Regions from separate parts of the Neobacillus sp. B4I6 genome, predicted to be linked through region 1. Evidence: predicted binding sites of a transcription regulator. Region 1 holds the regulator's gene; each other region holds the start of a gene.
The links. Region 1 encodes Rex, which represses fermentation and respiration genes when NADH is low (regulators of the CRP and FNR family bind a similar motif). Its sites were predicted from a motif close to TTGTGAAATATTTCACAA; they were not measured.
Positions count from the first base shown of each region.

Region 1 (3,288 bases):
CCCACAAACACATCGGCGTCAATAAGCGCATCCGCTAACGTTCCTTGTTTTTGCTCGCGATTTGTCATTTGCGCCATTTCATCTTTGAATCGATTCATTCCGAACGGACGGCCTTCATAAATAATTCCTTTTGTATCACATAAAATAACATCCTTCACGCCCATATGCAGCAGGAGCTTAACAATCGCTACTCCAGCTGAACCTGCTCCGTTTACTGCAACACGTATATCTTCAATTTTTTTATCCGCTAATTTTAACGCGTTGATTAGACCAGCGGCTGTTACAATCGCAGTTCCATGCTGGTCATCATGAAAAACAGGAATCTCGCAGGCTTTGCGGAGGCGGTCTTCAATTTCAAAGCATTGCGGCGCAGCAATATCCTCCAAGTTCACTCCGCCAAATGTTGGTTCTAGCAGCTTGACGGTTTCTACGATCTGGTCTGTGTCAGTGGTGGCCAAGCAGATGGGAAAGGCGTCAACATCTGCGAACGATTTGAATAACACGGCCTTTCCTTCCATCACAGGCATCGCAGCTTTTGGTCCAATATTTCCAAGCCCCAGGACTGCTGTCCCATTGGATACAACTGCGACAAGATTGCCCTTCGAGGTATAATCATAAACTTTATTTTCGTCTGCATAAATGTCCAAACATGGCTCTGCCACACCTGGTGAATACGCTAGGCTTAAATCTTTTGCATTATGTACTGCCACCTTAGAATAAATCCCAACCTTGCCTTGGTGTTCCTTGTGCATTTTTAATGCTTCATCTCGTAAAATTGACATTGAATTTCCCCCACTTCCCGGTTAGTAACCGCTTGCATTTCATCTACCTACATCTTAGTGCATAAGAAAGTATTTTTATAGATTATGTAATTAAAAAAAGCAGGGATTTAATCATACAAAAGGCCTTCCACAAATTTTGTGGAAAGCCTTTTTAACTAATTATTCTTCATCTATTTCCACCGTTGGATAATGCTTTAAAAAGTAGACTAGCGATTGAAGCTCCACTGCCAAGTCAATATGATGGACCCTTATTAATGGTGGAACATTTAACCTTGCTGGAGTGAAATTTAAGATTCCTTTTACATTCGCTTTGACCAGTCGATCGGTTATCATTTGTGCGGCAGGAGCCGGAACCGTTAATATCGCCACTGAAATATTAGTTTCTGATAAAACCTTCTCTAAATCATCCATAGGATGAACGGGTACCTCGCGAATCATGGTTCCCATTTTGTCGGGATCCACATCGAAGGCGCATTCTATTTTTGTGTTATTATTTTTTAAAAAGTTATAGTTTAAAAAGGCAGTGCCAAGATTTCCGACTCCTATTAAGGCAACCTTAGTTAATTCATCCTGATCTAAGGTCTTACGAAAGAAGGATATTAAGTAATTAACATTATACCCATAGCCCTTTTTCCCTAACGCACCGAAATAGGAAAAGTCGCGGCGAATCGTTGCTGAGTCTACCTTTACTGCTTCACTCAATTCCGCTGAAGAGACCCTTTGCTTGCCGGAACTATGCAGGTTTTTTAGAAATCGATAATAGAGGGGCAGCCGTTTTGCTGTCGCCTGTGGTATTTTCGTTGTTTCATTACTCATAATCTCCCACACCCCATGAATGGTTTAGTTAAAAATTTATTTAACTCTTTCATCTCTTTTAAAATCACCGTTTTTACCGCCCGTTTTTTCGACAAGATACGTCGGTCCAATTACCATACCTTTATCAACGGCTTTACACATATCATAAACTGTTAAGGCACATGCGGATGCCGCTGTTAACGCTTCCATTTCTACGCCTGTGCTCCCCTTCGTTTTAACGGCTGCAGCAATATATAATTGATAGTTCTCATCCTTATCCTGTTCCCAAGAGAAAGAAATATTAACACCTGATAATGGAATCGGATGGCACATTGGAATCAAATCCCATGTCTTCTTTGCTGCCATGACAGCTGCTACCTGGGCCACTGCTAAGACATCGCCCTTCTTCATCTCATTATTAGTTATTTTATCATAAATTTCTTTACTAACGGTAATGCTGGAATGAGCAAGCGCCGTACGTGCCGTTTCCGGCTTATCACTGACGTCGACCATTTTTGCTCTGCCTTCTTCATTAAAATGCGTAAATTCTGCCATATAAAAAATCCTCCCATCAAATCATACACTATTTTACCTTATATGTGTGTGAAACTTTGAACTAAATATTACATTTCTTGACGATTTAGGACCCTTACTCCGCTAATATGGCGAGCAGTTTATTGCCGACATACCGGGAATAAGGTACACTAATCCTATGTAATAGAGGTGAATGAGAATGATTTTGCTACAGGTTAATCAATTACAAAAATATTATGGTGCTGACCTTATTTTATCGAATATTAAGCTCGAATTACAAACTCGGGACCGTGTTGCTCTTGTTGGACGCAATGGGGCGGGAAAATCGACATTATTGAAGATTATTGCCGGACACTTGTCGCATGATGGCGGAGAAATTATCAAGCCGAAAGAAGTGACAATTGGCTATTTAGCTCAAAATACGGGGTTAGAATCATCATTATCCATATGGGATGAAATGCTGACGGTTTTTGAACCGCTGCGATTAATGGAAAAACAACTCCGCACTCTTGAAGAACAAATGGCTGATCCTCTTGTTTTTGAAGACGGTGGAAGGTACGAAAGAATCCTAAAAGAGTACGATCATCTTCAGGTGAAATTTAAAGAACAGGGAGGGTATCAATATGAGGCAGAGATGCGCTCTGTCCTTCATGGGTTAAATTTCCATGACAAATCCTTGATGATATCTAGTTTAAGCGGCGGGCAGAAAACCCGTCTTGCCCTTGGTAAACTTTTGTTAACCAAGCCTGATATCTTAATATTGGATGAGCCCACAAACCACCTTGATATTGATACGCTTTCCTGGCTGGAGCAATATTTACAAAGTTATCATGGGGCGATTTTGATCGTTTCCCATGACCGCTATTTTTTAGATAAAGTTGTTACTCAAGTTTATGAAGTATCCCGTAAGCAAATCCAAAGGTTTACAGGCAACTATAGTTCTTACCTTGATCAAAAGGCCGCAAATTATGAGCGTGATTTAAAGCTTTTCGAAAAACAACAGCAAGAGGTCGCTGATCTCCAAGACTTTATCAACCGGAATTTAGCGCGCGCTTCGACGACTAAACGTGCCCAAAGCCGTCGTAAAAAGCTAGAAAAGATGGAGATGATGGATCGTCCATTAGGCGATGAAAAGTCTGCTTCCTTCTCGTTTGAAATTGAAAAACAAAGCGGCAAT
Region 1 covers NZ_JBNPWB010000002.1:4,964,579-4,967,866, forward strand. Annotated here, with positions in the region: gene QF028_RS26605 (NAD(P)-dependent malic enzyme) at 1-782, opposite strand, end outside; gene QF028_RS26610 (redox-sensing transcriptional repressor Rex) at 942-1,598, opposite strand; gene moaC (cyclic pyranopterin monophosphate synthase MoaC) at 1,635-2,132, opposite strand; gene QF028_RS26620 (ABC-F family ATP-binding cassette domain-containing protein) at 2,311-3,288, shown strand, end outside.

Region 2 (3,288 bases), 1.4 Mb from region 1:
ACATATGATTGCAGCCCAAATTGAAAGAACGGGAGGCATTGTTCACTATTTTGGAAAGCTTCCTGATGAATTTGACACTTGCTTTGAAGCAGTCCAAAAAGCAATAAATGAAGTAGACTTATTAATTACCACCGGCGGGGTTTCAGTTGGGGATTTTGATTATCTGCCTGCTATCTATGAAAAGCTTGGGGCAGAGGTTTTCTTTAATAAGGTTGCCATGCGACCTGGAAGTGTGACGACGGTTGCACAGCACAATGGGAAGCTTCTCTTTGGACTTTCGGGTAATCCTTCGGCTTGTTATGTAGGCTTTGAATTGTTTGCACGCCCAATTATCCGTAGGATGCTTTTTTCAGAAAAACCTCACCTTCGTAAAGAGCAAGCACTTTTAGAAGTCGATTTTCCTAAAGCCAATCCATTTACAAGGTTTGTCCGAAGTTCCACATTTATTGATGCAGGAAGACTAAAGGCAACACCGAGTGGACTTGACAAGTCTAACATTATTATGAGCCTTTCTGGAGCGAATTCGTTGATGATTCTTCCAGGCGGAACTAGAGGCTTTACAGCCGGAAGTGAAGTGGATGTCCTCCTGCTTGAAGACCAGGTTGGCAGTATGTGGCCGTGGTAAAGCCTGTGGTCTTTCAAGTGGTTGGTTATCAAAATAGTGGTAAAACCACCATAACAGCCAAAATGATCGAAGACTTAGTAAAAAAAGGACTTAAAACAGTTACGATTAAGCATCATGGTCATGGAGGAAGGCTGGCAGCTCTGCCGCAGAAAGATACAGAAAAACATCTAAATGCAGGTGCTCTTGCCTCGATTGTTGAAGGAGATGGAAGTTTAATGTTACAGGCTGACAATTTCTATCCATCACTAGAAGATCAGATCGAGTTAATGAAATTCTTTCATCCAGATGTAATATTAATCGAAGGCTATAAGTTTAAGTCTTTCCCGAAGTTACTGCTATTAAGAGATGAAAGTGACCTTTCTTTGTTAGATACCGTAAGTAATGTTTCTGCAATTGTGTATTGGAAAGAAGAAATGCAGAAGCAAATCACATCAAGAATCAATGTGCCCAGCTTTCATATCAACGATGAAGGTGCATTAATCTGGACTGCGCAAGTACTTCAGGAGCTTGTTCATAATATTGATCAAAAAAGTTAATAAAATTGTCAAATCTGTTACTTTTGTCACAGCTTGAAATATGGATATACTCTACAATACAAATTAGGGGATATAATGTTTGTTAAAATAGAATTATGGGTCTTTAATGGAAATACAGCAATCACTCATCAGATAACCGACCTAGAGATGATTGAAGTTACCTAGTAGATGAGATAGATTTGCTGTACTTCCATTTTAACCTAAACAAATTTGTCACAAAAAGAAGGCGGAGTCCTTCTTTTTTACTGTAATTATGTGATGTGTTTCACTTATTTTTCCGCTTAGCTGGCTTATATTTAGGTTAGTCAAGGAAGAGGAGTGAAAATGATGAAGTTATTTTTACCGAAACAACATGGTGCATGGGCAATGCTAATCATCCCTTTTTGGCTTGGTGTCATTGAAGGAGGGTTTATGTGGAAGCATGTTCCATTTTTCTTTGGATGGCTCCTATTATACTTGGCGACCTATGCGATACTTCTTTTATTTAAAAAGAAAAAACTTCAGTTGTATACTAAATGGACACTTGTATATATGATTCCATCCCTATTACTTTTACTTATTCCACTATTGGAAAGACCAACTATTTTTTATTTTGGTCTTCTAATGATTCCGTTTTTTATAATAAATGCTTACTTTACTTCCAAAAATCAAGACCGTGCTTTTATGAATGATCTCTCTGCTATTTTTGCCTTTTCAGTTGCTGGATTAGCAAGCAGTTATTTAGGACACGGTGTTATGAATATAGAGACGCTTGTTTTCACCTTTGTAACTTCGGTCCTGTTTTTTGTGGGCTGTACTTTTTATGTCAAAACAATGATTAGGGAGAAGAAGAATACCCAATTTAAATGGATTTCATGGATTTACCATTTTCTTTTAGTGGCAGTGTGGTTCGGAGTTGGCTTTTGGATCGTTTCAATAGCATTTATCCCAAGTCTTCTGAGAGCTATTATATTTTATGGGAAACCATTATCGCCTAAACAAATTGGCATTTACGAAATAATAAATTCAGCTATATTCTTTACGATCATGGCCATTAAAATAATCTTATTAAAATAAAAAAATCGGTCGATATGACCGATTTTTTTGCTTTATTTTAAGTTGTTTGCCAGCAGCAATTCTAATCAACTTTACAGATTTCGGTTGGACAATCTTCACAATCAATTTCCCGTTTTAAATACTCTAAATCATGAATAGTAATTGTTCCTTTATCTATTGACAGGATACCGGCCTTACGTAGATCGCTCAACAAGCGATTTACTACTTCTCTTGATGTACCACAAAAATTGGCTAACTCTTGATTGGTTAGTGGTAATTCAATTAATATTCCTTTATTGGTTTTAATTCCATAACTATTTGTAATTCGAATAAGTGTGGAATAAAGAGCCCCCTTTTTTTCCATGAAGAACCAAATCACGAAACTTGGTTTGTGTTTTTCGATATTGCTGACTCATCCACTTAATGAATTCAAATGAAAGTGCCAGATTTTGTGAGAGTTTTTCCTCAAGCGTGTCTTTCATAATAACGGCTACTTCACCACACTCGACAACACGTGCACTTAATAAATATCTTGAAGAAGGGGAAAATAAGTTTAATTCACCAACAAAATCACCCCACGAGCACATTCTTAACGTAAGTTCTCTTCCGTCAGGGATGATCTTGCTGATTTGAAGAATGCCACTTTGAACAATATACAATTCATCGGCTACAGATCCTTCTTGAAATAAAAAGGTACCTTTTTCAATTTTTTTTATATGGTGAACGGTATCAAAAAGATGGGACAGTGTTACCGGCATTTCTTTTACTGACTGCATACTCATAACCACCTTTAAAGGTACGAATTCAATGCTCATTTGATTTTAAAAAATGACAGTCAAGGTTTAATTTGCTAGATAATACTATAATTATATTGTTAACAAAGAATAATTAGCAACAAATGAGTGATAAGTTCATACAATCGTCAAAAGTTTAAAGAATCTTTGCGTATTTCTTAGGAAATAATGTCGACTAATAAGATAATTTGCAAAAAATTCCAATAATGGGCCGCTAACAAAAAGGTAATAATAAAGATGTAGAAGAGAAGGAGGGAAAAAAATGGGTCAAAATCATCAGTTTAAATCAGGAAAAAAA
Region 2 covers NZ_JBNPWB010000002.1:3,560,111-3,563,398, reverse strand. Annotated here, with positions in the region: gene QF028_RS19740 (molybdopterin molybdotransferase MoeA) at 1-625, shown strand, start outside; gene mobB (molybdopterin-guanine dinucleotide biosynthesis protein B) at 613-1,161, shown strand; gene QF028_RS19730 (YwiC-like family protein) at 1,486-2,217, shown strand; partial or broken gene QF028_RS19725 (Crp/Fnr family transcriptional regulator) at 2,279-2,972, opposite strand; gene QF028_RS19720 (YjzC family protein) at 3,253-3,288, shown strand, end outside.
Region 2: the regulator Rex is predicted to act here: its motif matches at 1,415-1,432, upstream of QF028_RS19730 (YwiC-like family protein).

Region 3 (3,288 bases), 130 kb from region 1:
ACAATGGCTCACTTGATCCAGTGTGGTTAACCCTTGAGTTTTGATTGCTTCCACAATGGCGCCTTTAGTGACTCCATTACAGCCACAAACTAATTCATCATTCGGCATTGATGCTACATCATCATTGCCGCCTTCTGCACTGCAATCAGATTGCAGCACCGATATACTGGTCATTCCGCTGATATCCTCTTTTTTAGTCAGCATACGGTATAATTTGGTGCTATCCTTGGTGTCTCCATATAGCACGACACCAACAATCGTGTTCTTTCTTGTTAAGATCTTTTTATAGACACCATCATATTCATTGTAGACCATGATCGATTTTGTCGAACCATCTTCAAATATTTCTCCAGCAGAGAAAAGGTCCACGCCGGCTACCTTTAATTGTGTTCCGGTCACAGAGCCTTCATATGGTTCGCCTAAATTGCCACAAATCCGATTAGCAAGTACCTTCCCTTGTTCATATAATGGGGCCACCAAGCCATAGACAATCTCTCGATGTTCCGCACATTCCCCCACTGCGTAAACATGCGGGATACTTGTTTCCATAAAGTCATTGACCACTATCCCGCGATTGACATAGATTCCGCTGTTTCTTGCCACTTCGGTGTTAGACTTAATCCCGATTGCCATGACAACCAAGTCAGCATCCACTTGTGATCCATCTTTAAAGCGAAGGCCTGCTACTCGTTCGTTGCCAAGGATTTCAACGGTTTCTTTTTCCATTAAGAAGTTCATGCCCTGGCTTTCTAGTTCTGCCTTCAGTAAGGATGAAGCAACCGAATCCAGCTGTCGCTCCATTAGATGCGGCATTAAGTGAACAACATCAACCTTCATTCCCAGGTTTAACAGTCCTCTTGCTGCCTCAAGACCTAGAAGTCCGCCGCCGATGACCACAGCTTTCTTAAACTGCTGAGCTGACTTGATCATCATTTCACAATCATTGATATCACGAAATCCAGTCACACCGATTTTGTCTGCACCTGGAATTGGGAGGATGAAAGAGTTTGATCCTGTGGCAATAATTAATTCATCATATTCGACTTCCCTGCCTAAATTACTAACCACACATTTTCCGTCCACATCAATGTTTACAATTGATTCACCTGTAAATAATTGAATACTATTTTCTTTATACCAATCTAGCGGGTTAATGATAATATCTTCAAAGTTTGCATCCCCTTGAAGTATATTTGATAGTTTAATCCGATTGTAGTTTGGATATGGTTCTTGTCCAAAAATAGTAATTTCAAATGGTTCAGTGGATACTTTGAGGATTTCCTCTACCGTTCTGACGCCTGCCATACCATTTCCGATCATTACTAGTTTTTTCATTTATCAATCACTCCTTATATGTTAAATCGTTATTATTAAGATAAGTAAGGTTTTCTTTATAATAAAATTGTAAATGCTAGCGTCGATAAAATTTGTGAAGTACGTCACTATCCAAACAATATATGTGAACATTTTCACAAAATTGTCATAGTATATTTGGGCAACAAAAAATAGCACACAAAAAATGCATGCTATCTAACTCTAAACTACCTTTTTTTCAGTTTTCCTTATTTGAAAGAGTTTTACCATTGAATGAATCATCGGAACAAGCACACCAATTACTACAACAGGGGCAAGTTCCCATAATACCAAGGGTGGAGTGATGAGAATACCTGTTTTATGGATTGCAAACAAGGCAAGAAAATAAGCTAGGCTGCCTGCCAGACCAGCTAACCGTGAGTTATTTCTAAACAATAAATAGCATAAAGGAATGAATAAAAGCGTTATCGGTACATAAGAGGTTGGATAACCAACTGCAGCAAAAATAGCTTTGCCTACAAACCTTAACAGGATATAAAGTGCCGTCGCCATCACAGGTATGGAATAACTGCGGCAATATCGGATGATTAGAATTGTTAGGAGAGCGACCATTAGGATTGAATAGATAGGATAGACCCATTCCGGAATGCCGCCAAAAATCTGTGAGGCAGGATCTGAGATTAGATCAAGGATTTCCTTTGAGGCAATCGATTTTCCATGAATGTATTGATCATATGAAATGGACCCATTTTCCTGTTGCATATTCGGAAACATCAAGCATTCAAGGAGATACATGGCAAACCAAGTATGAATTGACCACCATGACGGTTGAATATCTCTCGTATATTGAAGGTAACCGCGCCAGACCCCAAAAATCATAATTGCTGTACCAATATAATAAATAAAATGGGTTGGACTCCATGTGGTTAAATCAATTCCATACGCAATATGATAGGTGAAATCTAGTGGGATCCCAATTAGGAATATAACGTAGCCTATTGTAATCAGGTTTCTAGAAAATCGGTCCAGATAATGTAAACGTCGCCACTCTTGAATTAACAAATATGCGCCTAAAGCAAAACCGATGGTATTAACAATATGGGGAATGGAGTATTCCTCAAATAAATATTTAAAATGATAAGAAGCATCCCATGCAGAACCAATAAATTTTAATAGAAAGGCAAGTACCCATAAACGATAATATTTCAACGATATCATCTCCTCTCTAGCGCTTATCCAAGTAAATCAAATATATCCCCAAAGATGGCAATAAGAATATAATTCACAGCTAACGCAATCGCAAACGTAATTCCAGCCCCTCGAACATTTTTCTGTCGAAATAATTTATACATAAACGTAAGTCCTGCTGTGACAACAAAAATATTACAGATTAAAAATGTCAAAAGTAAATTTTCACTATGTTGGACTGATGTGACGTGAAATAGATATAATGGAATCAATTTTACAATCCCCCACACTTTTAGTTCCTTACTGCCTTTTCTCTATATTATCATTATTTTTAATATAGGTAACTTTTTAAATTACATAAAATCCTTGCATTGGTTGAATTAGGTAATGTATTTTATCGAAAGTAAGTTTTCTATGTAAGGAGGAAAATTCAACCTGAAAAAACTTTTTTAGTCTACGCCCCCGAATAAAGTGACTTACATTATTATTCTTTACAAAAAAACCTCTTTCCAAGTGTGGAAAGAGATTTTTCTTTTATATTAATACATTTCTGAAGTTGTTTTTGCCTGCATATGAAGCAGCAAGTAGTCAGGACCGCCTGCTTTGGAGTCGGTTCCGGACATATTGAAGCCGCCAAATGGCTGATAACCAACGATGGCTCCAGTACATGAACGGTTAAAGTACAGGTTTCCAACATGGAAGTCTTCACGAGCTTGTTCCATGTGGGCACGGTTTGTAGTAATAACTGCACCAGTTAAGCCGTATTCTGTGTTGTTCGCAATTTCA
Region 3 covers NZ_JBNPWB010000002.1:4,833,445-4,836,732, forward strand. Annotated here, with positions in the region: gene nirB (nitrite reductase large subunit NirB) at 1-1,335, opposite strand, end outside; gene QF028_RS26055 (hypothetical protein) at 1,537-2,523, opposite strand; gene QF028_RS26060 (hypothetical protein) at 2,547-2,774, opposite strand; gene pruA (L-glutamate gamma-semialdehyde dehydrogenase) at 3,042-3,288, opposite strand, start outside.
Region 3: the regulator Rex is predicted to act here: its motif matches at 1,458-1,475, upstream of nirB (nitrite reductase large subunit NirB).